2 regions of the Granulibacter bethesdensis genome follow, and region 2 is predicted to be linked to the other one. Evidence: predicted binding sites of a transcription regulator. Region 2 holds the regulator's gene; the other holds the start of a gene.
The links. The regulator HrcA, encoded in region 2, represses chaperone genes, less so after heat shock. The targets are predictions, from matches to a motif close to GTTNGCACTCNCNNNNNGNGAGTGCNAAC.
Positions count from the first base shown of each region.

Region 1: the regulator HrcA is predicted to act here: its motif matches at 6,170-6,198, upstream of groES (co-chaperone GroES).

Region 1 is NZ_CP018192.1:2,408,533-2,416,646, forward strand. It holds gene GbCGDNIH6_RS10815 (ATP-dependent DNA helicase) at 1-2,348, shown strand, start outside; gene GbCGDNIH6_RS10820 (tellurite resistance TerB family protein) at 2,395-2,814, shown strand; gene GbCGDNIH6_RS10825 (hypothetical protein) at 2,916-3,446, shown strand; gene GbCGDNIH6_RS10830 (cold-shock protein) at 3,568-3,771, opposite strand; gene groL (chaperonin GroEL) at 4,104-5,738, opposite strand; gene groES (co-chaperone GroES) at 5,823-6,113, opposite strand; gene GbCGDNIH6_RS10845 (usg protein) at 6,402-6,662, shown strand; gene GbCGDNIH6_RS10850 (TVP38/TMEM64 family protein) at 6,613-7,374, opposite strand; gene GbCGDNIH6_RS10855 (COX15/CtaA family protein) at 7,485-8,114, shown strand, end outside.
Region 2 is NZ_CP018192.1:25,074-33,187, forward strand. It holds gene dnaK (molecular chaperone DnaK) at 1-467, opposite strand, end outside; gene GbCGDNIH6_RS00115 (nucleotide exchange factor GrpE) at 657-1,241, opposite strand; gene hrcA (heat-inducible transcriptional repressor HrcA) at 1,385-2,440, opposite strand; gene rph (ribonuclease PH) at 2,749-3,501, shown strand; gene rdgB (RdgB/HAM1 family non-canonical purine NTP pyrophosphatase) at 3,543-4,160, shown strand; gene GbCGDNIH6_RS00135 (nitroreductase family protein) at 4,204-4,803, shown strand; gene hemW (radical SAM family heme chaperone HemW) at 4,800-5,984, shown strand; gene GbCGDNIH6_RS00145 (hotdog family protein) at 5,997-6,452, opposite strand; gene GbCGDNIH6_RS00150 (beta-ketoacyl synthase chain length factor) at 6,449-7,285, opposite strand; gene GbCGDNIH6_RS00155 (beta-ketoacyl-[acyl-carrier-protein] synthase family protein) at 7,288-8,114, opposite strand, start outside.

The sequences.
Region 1 (8,114 bases), 310 kb from region 2:
AAGACCTGCCGCCCGCGCCGCCACCCTCTTCCCACCCGGTCAGCGATGCCGAGGCAAGGAGCCGCCTGCGCAGCATTCTCGGCACTGATGCGGAGCAACGACCAGGACAGGCGGATTATGCGGGTGCCGCCAGCGCCGCCTTTGCACCGAGACAAAGCCGGGGCGATCCCCATCTGGTGCTGGCCGAGGCAGGCACCGGCACCGGCAAAACGCTGGGCTATATCGCCCCTGCCAGCCTGTGGGCCGAGCGTAACCACGGTTCCGTCTGGATCAGCACCTATACCCGCCATCTGCAACGGCAGATCGAGGGTGAGCTGGCCCGGCTATTTCCCGATCCCGTCATCAGGCGGCAGAAAACCGTGCTGCGCAAAGGACGGGAGAACTATCTCTGCCTGCTGAATTTCGAGGACGCCGTGGCCAGCGTGGCAGGGCTGGCGCATACCCGCACCATTCCGCTCGCGCTGCTGGCACGCTGGGCACTGGTGACGGAAGATGGTGATCTGCAAGGCGGCGATCTCCCCGGCTGGCTTCCGGAACTGTTTGGTGGCGGGTTGCTGCCAGCACTGGCGGACCGGCGCGGCGAATGTATTCACGCCGGATGCGGCCACTGGAAGAAATGCTTTGTGGAACACAGCATCCGGCGGGCACGCGGGGCCGATCTGGTGGTGGCCAATCACGCGCTGGTCATGGCGCAGGCAGTGTGGGGTGGACTGGACGATACGACAGTTCCCACGCGCTATGTCTTTGACGAGGGCCATCATGTCTTCGATGCCGCCGATAGTGCGTTTTCGGCCATCCTGTCAGGGATGGAAACGGCCGAACTCCGTCGCTGGCTGCGCGGAGCAGAAGGCGGCCGTTCCCGCGCCCGCGGTCTGCGCCGCAGGCTTGAGGAACTGGTGGCCGATGATCCCGACCTTCAGGCCCCGCTGGAAGCAGCCCTGACCGCCGCCACCGCTCTGCCCCCGCAAGGCTGGCAGATGCGTCTGGCCGAAGCGGCCCAAAATGCACAGGAACATCTGGATTCTTCACTCGGCAACGTCCTGCTGCCCGACCTTGGCGGAGTCGAGGCGGGGCGGCAAAATCCGGCGGAAGCCCTGCTGCATCTGCTGCGGCGTCAGGCTCTGGCGCGGTCAAACGACAAAACCGGGCTGCCCCGCACCGCCATTGAATCAGATCTGCATCCGGTTCTGCCCGAACTCCCTGACGCTGCTGCTGTGCTGGATCGGGCGCTGGACCGTATCCTCCAACCGCTGAAAACCCTCCGCCAGCGTCTGGCCGACCGGCTGGAAAGCGAGTCCGACACGCTCGATCAGCCAACCCGCAGCCGGATTGAGGCCACCTGCCGCTCTCTGGGACGCCGGGCCATCGACCCGCTTTCAGCATGGCGCACCATGCTGCTGGCAATCCAGTCACCGCCACCGGAAGCAGGACTCCGGCCGGAGCATGTGTATTTCATCCGCCTGCAACGCGGCGATACCGGCGACCGGGATGTCGGACTGCACCGGCATTGGCTGGACCCGACCATTCCTTTTACCGCCACGCTGGCTTCGCCCGCGCATGGATTGCTGATCACCTCAGCCACATTGCGCGACGGCGGCATGGAGGATCAGGCCGCCGCATGGGAAGCGGCTGAAGCACAAGTCGGCGCACCACATCTGCCCTCCCCCGCTATCCGCGCCGCTCTGGCCAGCCCGTTCGACTATGCGACACAGACGCGCGCCTTCATCATCACCGATGCAGGGTACGAACTTGCGGCACTCGCCGCTGCCTACCGTACCCTGTTTCTGGCGGCAGGCGGAGGGGGATTAGGACTGTTTACCGCTATTACCCGGCTGCGCGCCGTTCATGCACGGATTGCACCCGCCCTGGAAGCGAAGGGGATACAAGTCCTTGCCCAGCATGTGGATGCCATGGACAACACCACACTGGTGGATGTCTTTCGCACCGAAATCGATTCCTGTCTGCTCGGCACCGATGCAATGCGTGACGGGGTCGATGTGCCGGGTCGCGCCCTGCGACTTGTTGCGTTCGAACGTGTGCCTTGGCCGCGTCCGGACATTCTGCATCGGGAACGCCGTATGCATCTTTCTGGCGGCATGCCGTCAGCTTATGACGAGCGCATCACACGCATGAGATTGCGACAGGCTTTCGGGCGACTTGTGCGCAGCGCTTCCGACCGGGGCGTGTTCGTGCTGCTGGACCGCCGGACGCCCAGCCGTCTTCTCTCCGCCTTTCCCCCCGGCGTCACGGTCAGACGGGTTGGGCTGGCGGAAGCCGCGGCAGAAACAGCCGATTTTTTGGGAATTGAACACAAAAACGTGATGGGTGCCGACCCATTCGGAATTTGATGCGTTTCGGCTTGCACCTCTTGCCAGTATGAGCGAGTTTTTTCCTATGTTGACCCGAGAAACACTGACCCCCCAGGAAGCCCTTGTGTGTACGATGGTGCTGGTGGCGGCTGCCGATGGCGGGATCACCGACCGCGAAATCGGCACGATGGCGGGATTGGTCCAATTTTTGCCGGTTTTTCAAGGTTTCACGGCTCCGGAACTGGCCAGCGCGACCGACGCCACGGTTAATCTGCTGCGGGATGAAAACGGGCTGGCCCATGCCTCCCGTCTGATTCGCAACGCCTTGCCGAACCGGCTGCGCGAAACCGCCTATGCTCTTGCCTGCGAAGTCATCGCCGCCAGCAGCGAAGCCCAGCAGCCTTCATTGCGTATGCTGGAAATGGTGGCCCACGAACTGCATCTGGACCCGCTTGTCATTACCGCCATCGAACGCTGCACCCGCGCGCGCCACCAGCGGGTCTGATTATTTACCCTGTCGGAACCAGCCCGTTCAGAACCTGACGGAACATGTGCCGCCAGGGAGCGTTCGCCTTCCATGACACCAAAACCATGGGAGATGACGGAATGAGCCACGATCACAGCAAGCAAGGCCCGGATTTTCAGCCCTCCGTAACCCTCATACAAGCCCATTTCGACAGCGATGAAGCCGTACAGGCTGCCATTGATCGTGTGATGCAGGCCGGAATCGACCGTGGCGCCATTTCCCTGACCAATCGGGACAATGCCCAGGCTGGCCCCGATGGCAGTGTCGAGGCACCCACCACGGAAACAGATCATCGCCAGCTACGCACATTGGGGGCAGGAGTCGCCGCGGCGGCAGGCGCTATGGCTGCTGCCGGGGCTGTGGTAGCAACAGGCGGAGCAGCCTTGCCGGTGGTAGGGGCGGCGCTGGCAGGCGGTGCAATTGCAGGAGGTGCCGCGGAAGGCATCGGGCAGGCGGCCAGCCATGCCGGGCACGAAAAGCGTGAAACAGCTGCAGAGGCCAATGCGCTGATCCTGTCGGTCTCCGTACAGGATACGAACCAGCAATATCGTGCCGAACAGGCCTTGTCAGAGGCAGGCGGAACGTCGATTCGCCGGGTGGAGAAGGGCTGACACGTCTTTATCCATGTCTGAACATTAAAAAACCGGTCGTTCCATCAGGAACGACCGGTTTTTTGATCTTATGACCAGACCAGACCGATGCGGTAAAGCATCAGGCTGACTGAGCAATCAATCAAGCCACGCGAAGGTTGGTGGCAGCGGCCTTGCCGCGTTCCATCGCAACTTCGTATGTCACCTTCTGACCTTCGTCCAGGCCACGCAGACCAGCCGCCTGAACAGCGGTGATATGCACGAACACATCCTTACCGCCATCCTGCGGCATGATGAATCCGAAGCCCTTTGTAGCATTGAACCACTTAACTGTACCCGTAGCCATAGCGCGTCACTTCTCCGTCGTTAACACCACACACATTGTGCGGTGATCGACAACCGAGCCTTTTGTATTACTTGAAGGCTCCCCCCGGTGGGGCACCGGTGCATATGTTCCGAAAAACACTCTCACCGGGAACGGACGCGCAGCAAGGCAAGCAAAAGTACGATTGACAGTTTGTAGTGGGACAGAAAGCTCCGCAGATGTCAATTGCGGATCAATGACAAGCCGCCTCGGGGATCGACCAAAAACAGGTCTCTGATCTGGGGATTCAACACAGCTCAAAGAAAAAGGGCGGCCACCAGGGCCGCCCTTCAACCGTCTGATGAACGGATGGATCAGAAATCCATATCGCCCATGCCGCCCGGAGGCGCACCAGCCGGAGCTTTCTTTTCCGGCTTCTCGGCAATCATCGCCTCGGTGGTGATCAGCAGGGCTGCGACGGAAGCCGCATCCTGCAGAGCCGTACGGACGACCTTCGCCGGGTCGATGATACCGGCCGACACCAGATCCTTGAACTCGCCGGTCTGGGCATCGAAGCCGAAATTATAGGTGTCGTTTTCCAGAACCTTGCCGGCGATCACCGCACCGTCTTCACCCGCATTCTCGGAGATCTGACGCAGCGGTGACTGCAGGGCACGGCGGATAATTTCAATACCGACCTTCTGGTCGCCATTGTCATACCCGAGATCGGCCAGCTTCAGGGAAGCACGGGCCAGAGCCACGCCACCACCCGGAACGATGCCTTCCTCGACCGCGGCGCGAGTTGCATGCAGCGCGTCATCGACGCGATCCTTGCGCTCCTTCACCTCGACTTCGGTGGAGCCGCCGACGCGGATAACCGCGACGCCGCCTGCCAGCTTCGCCAGACGTTCCTGCAGCTTTTCACGGTCGTAGTCAGAGGTGGTTTCCTCCGCCTGCGCACGGATCTGGCTGCAACGGCCCTTGATGTCGTCGGGAGAACCGGCGCCTTCGACGATCGTGGTGTTTTCCTTCTCGATCAGCACGCGCTTCGCGGTGCCGAGTTGCTGAAGGGTGACGGTTTCCAGCTTGATGCCCAGATCTTCGCTGATCACCGTACCACCGGTCAGGATCGCGATGTCTTCCAGCATCGCCTTACGACGATCACCGAAACCCGGAGCCTTGACGGCCGCGATCTTCAGACCACCACGCAGCTTGTTCACGACCAGAGTGGCCAGAGCTTCGCCTTCGACATCCTCGGCGATGATCAGCAGCGGACGGCCGGACTGCACGACGCTTTCCAGCAGCGGCAGCAGAGGCTGCAACTGGGCCAGCTTCTTTTCGTGGATCAGGATGTAGGGGTTATCCAGCTCTGCGATCATCTTCTCCGGATTCGTGATGAAATACGGAGAGACATAGCCACGGTCGAACTGCATGCCTTCGACGACGTCCAGCTCGGTCTGGATGCCCTTGGCTTCCTCAACCGTGATGACGCCTTCATTGCCGACCTTCTGCATGGCCTCGGAGATCATACGGCCGATCTCGCTTTCGCCATTGGCGGAGATGGTGCCGACCTGAGCGGTCTCGGAGGGGTTGGTGATCTTGCGGCTGTTGGCCTTCAGATCCTCGATCACCACGGCAACGGCCTTGTCGATGCCGCGCTTCAGGTCCATCGGGTTCAGGCCAGCGGCCACGGCCTTGGCGCCTTCACGCACGATCGCCTGGGTCAGGACGGTCGCGGTGGTGGTGCCGTCACCAGCCTTGTCATTGGTCTTCGAGGCCACTTCGCGCACCATCTGGGCGCCCATGTTCTCGAACTTGTCGGCCAGCTCGATTTCCTTGGCGACGCTCACGCCGTCCTTGGTGATGCGGGGTGCGCCGAAGCTCTTGTCGATGACCACGTTACGGCCTTTCGGACCAAGGGTCACCTTCACCGCATCGGCCAGAATGTCCACGCCACGCAGCATGCGCTGACGGGCGTCGCCACCGAATTTTACGTCTTTGGCTGCCATTGTCGTTTCTCTCGATTACAGTCTGTGGGGAGGAAAACAGGACTTCATTCAGAACAAAGGCGCAGGCTTTTGCCGTGCGCAGCCTTATCCGATGATGCCCATAATGTCGCTTTCCTTCATGATCAGCAGCTCTTCGCCGTCGATCTTCACTTCCGTGCCGGACCACTTGCCGAACAGCACGCGATCGCCAGCCTTGACATCGAGCGGCTGAATCTGGCCCTGCTCGTTACGTGCGCCGGCGCCGACGGCGACGATTTCGCCTTCCATCGGCTTTTCCTTGGCGGTGTCAGGAATGATGATGCCGCCAGAGGTTTTTTCCTCAGCGTTCAGGCGACGGACCACGACGCGGTCGTGCAGGGGACGGAAACTTGCCATCGGAAAACGCTCCATAAAACTCGTGCGCCTCTGTCCGGCGCTTGATGGGCTCGTTTGTTAGCACTCCCGTTCGGGGAGTGCCAGCCATGTATGGCAGCTCATTTCATTTTTCAAGCAATTCGGTGCTCGGATCCTGTGAATTTTTGGCAGCCACAGCGCAGCGTGAGTGCTAATCCATTGATAAGAAACATTTTTCTTGAAATCACTCAAACTGCAATGTCACGCTTCTGAAACGGGCTGCGGTCAGACCGGCGCAGGCCCGGTTTTTTACCGTCAGGAGGCACTCTTATGAATCTTGGCCGTCAGTTGCAGGACTATCGTCTGACCACCGCTGAAATTCTCTATCACCTGCCCGATCATCCCGCCCTGTTGCAGAGCTATATCTGGCAGGAGCTGGACATGGCCCCCCGCTTTCCCGAACTCCATAAATTTCTGGATTTCTGGAGTCGCGAGCTTGAGGGCAAGCTCCATTCAGTGCGCGTGACCGCGGCCGGTCTGATCACGCCGGGCGAGATTCGTCATCCGGCGCTGGTGGCCACTCTGCACTGACGCTCTCATCCGGCTGTATCGCCTCCCGGCCAAGTCGGGTACGGCGATACAGCCAGAACCCAAGCATCATGGACATACAGAACAGCATGATGGCCACAGCCAGCTGGACGCCATGACCGATTCTGGTGCCCCCGCCCAGCAGCACGAACACCAGGGTTTGAGGGATAAAACCGACGATACTGGCCGCCACAAAAGGGATGGGGCGGATATCCAGCACGCCGGCCAGAATATTGAGCAGCACATTGCTGCCGACCGGCAGCAGACGCAGGGTCAGGGTGGCGCTGAAGGGATGCACGGCCAGAAGCCGGCTGAGCCTGACCAGACGCCCCCCCTGCTCGCGTCTTGCCAGAAAACGCCGCATCCAGGCACGCGCCAGCAGCCGTGCCCAGAGAAAATCGACAACGCAACCCAGCGCGGTGGCCGACAAGGCCAGACCAAATCCTTCTGCCGCGCCGAAACTGTATCCGCCCGCAAAAGCCACTACCTGACGCGGCATTCCGACTGCACAGAACAGGGCGGCCAGCAGCAGATAGGACATCCAGCCACCCGGGCTGCGCAGTCTTTCAACCGACAGGCCGCGCATAATCAGACCGGCCCCAACCAGACCGGCAATCAACAGGAGCGGCTTGCCGACACTTTTCCACAAAGGGGGTGAGACACGCAGCGATACGGACGGAGCAGCCTCGGGAGGCTCGGTTGTGACCATGGCCATCCCGGTTAGCGTCATGACCCGGCAGCATCAAGCCATACAGGTGACCCATACAGTTGCCATCGCCGTGCCTGCTGTTCGCCTGCCTCTGAAACCGGTATAGAGCGGGCATTATGTCAGATCATATCCGTGCCGCATCCTCTCCATCCCGCCATGGCAGCGAACATGGGTGGCAGCATGCCGTAACTCCGCAGCAGCGCAACCGGATTCTGGTTGCAACATGGATGTTCACGCTCTGCTTCATGATTCTGGTCATGGTCATGCTCGGAGGGGCGACACGGCTGACCGGTTCCGGCCTGTCCATCATGGAATGGGCACCGCTGATGGGGACGCTGCCACCGGCCTCCCAGACTGAATGGGAGCGGCTATACGCGCTGTATCAGAAGATCCCGCAATACGCGCTGGTCAATCACGGCTTCGGGCTGGACGGGTTCAAGCATATTTTCTGGCTGGAATGGACCCATCGGCTGTGGGGACGCCTGATCGGGCTGGTTCTGTTGCTGCCGCTGATCTTTCTGGCGGTGACGCGCCGGATCGAGCGCAGCCTGATCCCCCGCCTGATCCTGATTTTTGTGCTGGGCGGGCTGCAGGGTGCAGTCGGCTGGTTCATGGTCGCCTCCGGTTTTTTTCCGGACAGCACAGCGGTTTCGCCCTATCGTCTGGTGGTTCATCTCTCCTTTGCCCTGCTGCTTTACAGCGCCTTGCTCTGGACTGCGCTCTCGGTCCTGAATCCTGAGCCGCGC
Region 2 (8,114 bases):
TCCTTGGTGGCCTGACGCTGGCTGTCATTGAAGTAGGCCGGGACGGTGATGACCGCCTGCGTGACCGGCTCGCCGAGATAGGCTTCGGCGGTTTCCTTCATTTTTGACAGCACGAAAGCACTAATCTGGCTCGGCGCATATTTCTCGCTACGGGCCTCGACCCATGCATCGCCATTATCGCCACGCACGATGGCGTAGGGCACCAGATCCTTGTCCTTGGCGACGGTCGGATCGTCATAACGGCGGCCGATCAGGCGTTTGACGGCGTATAATGTGTTGGAGGGGTTGGTGACGGCCTGCCGCTTGGCGGCCTGTCCGACCAGACGCTCCCCGCTATCGGTGAACGCGATCATGGAGGGGGTTGTACGCGCGCCCTCTGCGTTTTCCAGCACGCGCACATCCTTGCCTTCCATAATGGCAACGCAGGAATTGGTCGTGCCGAGGTCGATACCGATGACCTTGCTCATAAGTCTGCTCCTTTCCAGCGGATGCTGACGGCCCGAAGCACCGCGTGCATCCCCGATTTATATTCGTTCGATGATGTAAGAAGGAGAAGCGTCCCGGGCAAGAGGCTGCTTCACCAGATTCCGGCATGGATGGTTAAAACTGCGACATCTCTGTTGAAGTCGACCGATTCAGCCGGGGAAAACCTGTTGTCAGACCTTTGACACGACCACCATGGCGGGTTTCAGCAGGCGGCCATTCAATGTCCAGGCCGATGTCCATGCCTGAATCACTGTGCCCGGCGGATGCTCGGCGCTGGGTTGTTCGCTCATCGCCTGATGAAGGTTGGGATCGAACACCGCCCCGGTCGGGTCCGTGCCGCTGATACCATTGCGCTCCAGAATAGAGATGAAATTCCGCTCCACCCCCTCCAGCCCTTCCCGCACGCGGGTCAGGGAGGCAGGTTCGCCATCCTCTGCCGCCGGCAGGGCGGACAGGCCGCGCCGGAGGTTTTCGGCGGCTTCCACAATGTCGGCCGCGAATTTTTGCACGGCGTAATTGCGGGCATCGTCGGCGTCACGCTTGGCGCGGGCGCGGACATTGGCCATCTCCGCCTCTGCCCGCATCCAGCGTTCGCGAAAATCGTCCCGCTCCGCTTCCAGTGCGGCGATGCGGGCTTCTGGTGTTTCCGCGGCAGCGTTCTGCGGCTGCTCGCCGGAATGAATCTCTTCCTGATCTTTCGGAAGTTCCTGCTGCGTTTCGTCCTGCATGGCTGTCGCCTCGGTTTCGTTCGTCATGGGCGGTGACTTAGCGCATCGACGCCGTGGAACAAGGGATGAAACTCTGAAACCGTGTTTCTGCGGTGTTTTTCGTGTCCAGAAGCGCAGATTCATGCCGATTTCTGTTCCGTCTGTGCTTCAGGGTATGACAGGGGCTATGTTCAAATCTGTCCGGCGCCGCCCAGCAGACGACCAATGACCCGGGCGGTATAGTCCACCACCGGGATGATGCGGCCGTAATTGATGCGAGTCGGGCCAATCACGCCAATGGCACCGACGATCCGGTTGGCATCGTTTCGTGCCGGTGCCACCACCATAGACAGGCCGGAGGCTCCGAACAGGCCGCTCTCGGCACCGATGAAAATCCGCACACCATCCGAGTTTTCCGCCAGATCGAGCAGCCGCAGGATGGTTTCCTGTGCTTCCAGCTGATCGAACAGCATCTGGATGGCGGCCAGCTGACCGGCCTGCACGGCATCGGCAAGCAATTTGCCCTGGCCACGCACGATCAGATTGCCGCCGCGTTCCTCGCCGCTCCATGTGGCAAGCCCTGCCTCGACCACCTGTGCCGCCAGCGTATCGAGCTGGGTGCGGTTGGCGGTGATTTCCTCCGTCACCAGGCGGCGGAGATCGGCGAGAGGTTTGTTGCTGAGCCGGGCGTTCAGATAATTCGCCGCCTGTTGCAGGGCGGAGGGTGGAAGACCGGGTGGGATTTCCATGACCCGGTTTTCCACCTGTCCCTCGGATGTGACCATGATCACCAGTGCCCGCCCGGTACTGAGCGGCACAAATTCGATATGCCGCAGTGCACCTTCCGATTTCGGCGCTAGCACCAGTCCGGCAGCGGAGGAAAGGCCGGAGAGCAGGGTGGAGGCCTCGGTCAGCGTGTCTTCGAGACTGCGCCCGCGGGCTTCCAGCGATGCGGCAATACTGTTCTGCTCGTCTTCCGAGAGTGCGCCGAACTGGAGCAACCCATCCACGAACAGCCGCAGGCCGCGATCGGTGGGCAGGCGTCCGGCGGAGGTATGGGGGGCAAACAGCAGCCCGGCATCCGTCAGATCGGCCATCACATTGCGAATGGTCGCGGGGGACAAATTCACAGGCAGACGGCGGGATAGGGTGCGACTGCCGACCGGCTCCCCGGTTTCGACATATTGCTCGACAATCTCGCGCAGGATTGCGGCAGAGCGTGTGTCCAACCCCGCTGGCAACCCCATTGGCAGAGGGCTGACCGGAAGGCTGGCCCCCAGAACTTTACCCAGACCTGAACTGCGGGGGGATGGTGAAACAGAACGTGGCATGCATGAAAACCTGATCTGCCATAACGGTAGGAAGCCGGAAGGGGCGGGTCAATGACGATGCGTCCTATGTCTGCATATTTTCAGGATGCTGATCCATGATATGGGGCTGCGGGATGGGTTTTCATGGTGCGCGGCCTTGTCAGCCTTTCCCTGATCCGGCACTCCACACGACAGAAGCCGGCTTCTGTCGTAGCAGTCTGGTCATGTCCAAAGGATTGCCCCCCATGTCTGTCCCCGGCCTTTCTTCAGCACGCCCGTCCGGTCGTGCGGCCGATGCATTGCGTAGCGTCAGTCTGGAAACCGGTTTTGCGCATCATGCCGAAGGCTCCTGCCTGATCAGGATGGGCCGTACCGAGGTTCTGTGCACCGCCAGTGCCGAGCCGCGGATTCCGGGTTTTCTGCGTGGCACCGGCAAAGGGTGGGTGACGGCGGAGTATGGTATGCTGCCGCGCGCCACTCACAAGCGTGGAGACCGGGAGGCCGCCCGGGGAAAGCAATCTGGTCGCACGCAGGAAATCCAGCGGCTGATTGGTCGTGCCCTGCGTGCCGTGGTGGATCGGGATGCAATGGGGGAGATGAGCATCACGCTTGATTGTGATGTGCTGAATGCGGATGGAGGGACACGCTGTGCTTCTGTCACCGGCGCGTATGTTGCACTCAGTCTTGCCTTCCACAAAATGGTAAAGGCTGGCGTACTGAAAGCGGTGCCGCTGCGTGGTCAGGTGGCGGCAGTTTCTTGCGGCGTGGTGGGGGGGCAGCCTGTGCTGGACCTCGATTACATTGAAGATTCAGGGGCCGAGGCGGATTCCAACTTTGTGCTGACCGATGCGGGCGGCATCGTCGAAATTCAGGGAACGGCTGAAGGCGCTCCGTTCAGCGAGGCGGATTTCTCTGCGATGCTGGGTCTGGCTCGTCAGGGAACGGCACAGCTTTTCACCATGCAGCGTGACGCCATTGCCGCGTTCCTGTCCAGATAATGATCGCCGAAATCAGGACTGAGCGAAAATAGAGAGGGATCATGAGCGAGGCCCGGAGACTGAACCGGAATGATACACTCCTCCTTGCCACGCATAATGCCGGTAAGGTGCGGGAATTCGACAGTCTGCTGAAACCGTGGTCGATCACGCTGGTTTCCGCAGCTGCCCTCAATCTTCCGGAGCCGGAGGAAACCGCAAGTGATTTCGTTGGCAATGCCCAATTGAAAGCACTGGCTGCGGCGCAGGCCTCGGGGCGGCCCGCGCTGGCGGATGACAGCGGTTTCTGCGTGGCCGCGCTGGAGGGCGATCCCGGTATTTTCTCCGCCCGCTGGGCCGGCCCGGAAAAGGATTTCGCCACCGCCATGCAGCGGATTCACGATTTGGCTGGTGAGGATGAAGACCGACGCGCCTGGTTTGTGTGTGCGCTCAGCCTCGCCTGGCCGGACGGGCATACAGACAGTTTTCTGGGCCGGGTTGATGGTGAAAGGGTCTGGCCACCGCGTGGCACACAGGGTTTCGGCTATGACCCGATATTCATTCCCCGGGGCGGCAGCCTGACCTATGGCGAGATCGCGCCTGCCGAAAAAGACGCCGCCAGCCATCGTGCCCGTGCGTTCGAGCAGTTTGCCGCCGCGTGTTTGCCTCTGGCAGAATCCTGATCGGGCGCACACCGTATTTTCTACAGTCTCAAAGGACAGGATCATGACCGAAGCCAATGGTCGCCGTGCTGATCATCCTATCGATGAACTTTTTCTGGAACGTTGGTCTCCCCGTGCCTTTACAGGGGAGACCATGCCCCATGATGAGCTGCTGACTGTTCTGGAAGCCGCCACCTGGGCACCGTCCGGCTATAATGCGCAGCCATGGCGGTTCATCTATGCTCATCGTGATACGCCACATTTCGAGACCCTGCTGAAGCCGTTGATCCCGTTCAATCAGGGCTGGGCGAAAAATGCGTCGGTGCTGCTCTATGTGGTGTCGCACACCGTGCTGACGCCGCCGGGCAAGGACCAGCCGGTGCCGAATCACAGCCATTCTTTCGATGCCGGTGCGGCCTGGGCACTCCTGGCCTTGCAGGCGCATCTCAAGGGTTGGGCGACACATGGCATGACCGGCGTTGATTTCGCTGCTGCCGCTGAGGCACTGAATGTTCCCGCAGATTACCGGATTGAAGCGGCGGTGGCGATCGGACGTCGGGCCGATCCTTCCCTGCTGGATGAGGCCGCGCGCGCGCGCGAGGTTCCCAACAGCCGCGAGCCGGTGCAGAGCAAAATCTTCGAAGGCGCTTTTCGCTCGGCATGAGGGGGGATGCGCCATCCCCCGGTGATGGGACAACAGAACCGCTGGCGTTGTATATTCACTGGCCGTTCTGCTTGTCCAAATGCCCGTATTGCGACTTCAACAGCCATGTGCGGGATGAGATTCCGCAGGCGCGTTTCGCTGCAGCGTTGCGGGCTGAACTGGCATGGGAGGCGTCACGGCTCGGGCGTCGTCCGCTCGCCTCCGTGTTTTTCGGCGGTGGCACGCCCAGCCTGATGGCACCGGAGACTGTCGCTGCTCTGATTGAAGAGGCCACCCGGTATTTTCCGCCGCGCGACGATCTGGAAATCACGCTGGAGGCCAATCCGACCAGCGTGGAGGCCGGACGTTTTCGTGCCTTCCGTCAGGCTGGCGTCAATCGCGTATCGCTGGGGATTCAGAGCCTGCATGACGAGGCTCTGAAAGGGCTTGGACGGCAGCATGATGCAGGGCAGGCGATGGCTGCGCTGGAACTGGCCCATACGATTTTCCCCCGCCTGTCGTTCGATCTGATCTATGCCCGACCCGGCCAGACTGTGGCGGCGTGGCGACAGGAGTTGCGACAGGCTTTGTCGCTGGCGGGTGATCATCTGTCGCTTTATCAGCTCACCATCGAACCCGGTACTGCCTATGAAGCGTCTTTCCGCCGGGGGGAGATCATACTGCCTTCGGATGAACAGGCGGCAGAACTATACGATGTGACCGGAGGAGAAGCGGCACAGTTCGGCATGACGGCCTACGAAGTGTCGAACTATGCCAGATCAGGGGCGGAAAGCCGGCATAATCTGGCTTACTGGCGCTATGCCGATTATGCGGGAATCGGGCCGGGGGCCCATGGGCGTGTGAGCCATTCCGGCAGCCTCTTTGCCACCAGACGGCATCGTGCGCCGGAGCCATGGGCGGAACTGGTGGAGCGTCAGGGCCATGGTTCGACCCTTGAGGAAGAGGTCGAGCCACAGGAACGCGCCCGGGAAATGCTGTTGATGGGGCTGCGGATCACGGATGGTATCGATGAAGCCCGCTTCCGGCAGCGTACCGGTTTGACTCTGGAACAGGCGGTGGATCAGGAGATTCTATCGCTGGCGCTGGACAATGCCTATCTCAGCCGGGCGCATGGCCATTTGCGGGCCTTGCCGGAGGGCAGGGTGCGGCTGAACGCGCTTTTGCAAGCATTGGTGCTCTGACGCCCATCAAGGTCAGGCGGCAGTAGGAGGCAGGACGATACTCGCCTCCCCTTCAGCCAGCATGGTGCCATCTTCGGCGGCCACAGACAGCGCATAGATCATACCGCCCGGGCTGTTCAGCAGCATGCGGGCCGAGACATGGAGGGTGCCGAACCGTTCATCATCCAGCCGCGGCACATGCAGGCTCACGGCGCGTAGACCTGCCAGATAACCCGGTCTTGCCGCCGCGCCATTCAGTAAGGCTCCATGCAGGGCGGCAGCCTGAAGCGCATATTCGATGCCGCATACCGCACCGAGCCGTCCGCCTTCCCGCAAGGGATTATCCGGCAGAAGATGAGACTGGGACAGGCAGGTTATGGTGCTGTCATCCCACGTGATGACACGTTGCAACAGGCACATGCTGCCCTGATGCGGAATCAGCGCGGCGATGGCAGCGGGGCTGTCGGGGGTGTTCCGTATTCCGGTCATGACAGGCGTATACGCACATGACCGGAGAGCAGAGTGGCATGAGCCTCACCGCCACGACCCCCAGCCAGAAGGCTGAGCAGGCGCAGGGATCGTGCCGCCGGATTCATCTCCGCCAGCGCGGCGAGGGCAGGGAGATCGGAAGCGACCAGCGCGGAATCGGCCTCTCCGGCACTGAAATCGACCGACAGACGGCCTGCATCGTCGCCTCGCCCGGCCTGCTGATCCGGTGTCAGCACGAAAGCGGCGGCGAAGGCGCATTCCGTCCGCCGCTTTTCCGCCAGCGGCGAAGCAAGGGGAGCATCATAGAGACAGAGCAGAACGGGCTCTTGTTCTATCCCGGCCTCCACCACTGCTTTGAGCAGTCCCGCACCAAAAGTATGATCGTGGCAGCCGATGCAGTTGGCGGGGGCGCTGGCACCATGGGCGATGGTCCAGTATCCGGCGGGCGCATTGTGAACCGAATTGTGAAACTGTGTCGGTGACAGCTGCACATCCGAGGCGTTTTCGGTGGTTGTCAGTGTTTCCAGAATTCCGTGCAGCAACATGCCGTCGCCATTGCCGCTGGCAAAGATGCTGCGCAATGTCTGTGGTTGAAGGCCACTCTGTGCAACGGCCTGTTCGGCTGCATACAGGGCGAGACGTGCCACCATGCCGGTCCGGCGACGCTCATTGGGTGACAGGATGGAGGGCGGCGGTGGTGGCTCCTGACTGGAAAGATCCAGAGGCGTTTTGCCGGTCAGCACGCCCTGACTCTGCTCCCAGCCCAACAGACCCGGTCCCCAGATGGCAACACCCGCGATCCGGACGGAGGGGGGAGAGGACATGGATGGCATGATCAGAGCTGTCCTACCAGCAGGCTGCAATTGATACCGCCGAAACCAAATGCGTTGATCAGAATGCGGCGAGGCGAGACGATCAGATTCTCGGTCAGCAGCCGGGCAGTAAACGTGGGATCGGCTTGTGACACGTTGATGTTGCCGGGTAGAAAACCGTGTTTCAGGGACAGCATTGCCAGTGCCACACCCACCATGCCCGCTGTCCCCAGCGTGTGACCCATCCAGCCTTTGGAGGAGCCGCAGGGTGTCTGCGTGCCGAATATCTCGGTGATGGCACGGTCCTCCATCGCATCGTTCTGCCTTGTGCCGGTGCCATGGAGCGCCACGAAATCAATGGTATCGGGAGAAAGCCCGGCGCTGCGCAACGCACCACGCATTGCATCCGTGGCGCCCCGGCCTTCCGGATGTGGGGCGGACATATGATGACCGTCACTGCTGGCGCCATGACCCAGCAGCATAGCGGGGGCTTCGTCGCGTTCCAGCAGGGCGAACCCGGCTGCCTCGCCGATGGAAATGCCGCGCCGTCCGGCATCACCGGGCTGCGTGGCATCGGGAGAGATCAGTTCCAGCGCCGCAAAACCGCGCAGGGTCATCCGGCACAGGGTATCTGCACCCCCCACCACCGCGGCATCGCATAGTCCGCTGGCAATCAGTTGCTGGGCATCGGCAAAAGCCTTGGCGGCAGAGGCGCAGGCAGTCGAAATCACGAAAGCCGGGCCCTCCAGCTGCAACCGCGCCTGCACGAAGCGGGCGAGTGCAAACAGATCGTGCGTGTTTTCGACATCCAGATCATCGGGAAGTTTTTCTCCCGGCGCGCGGCAACGAT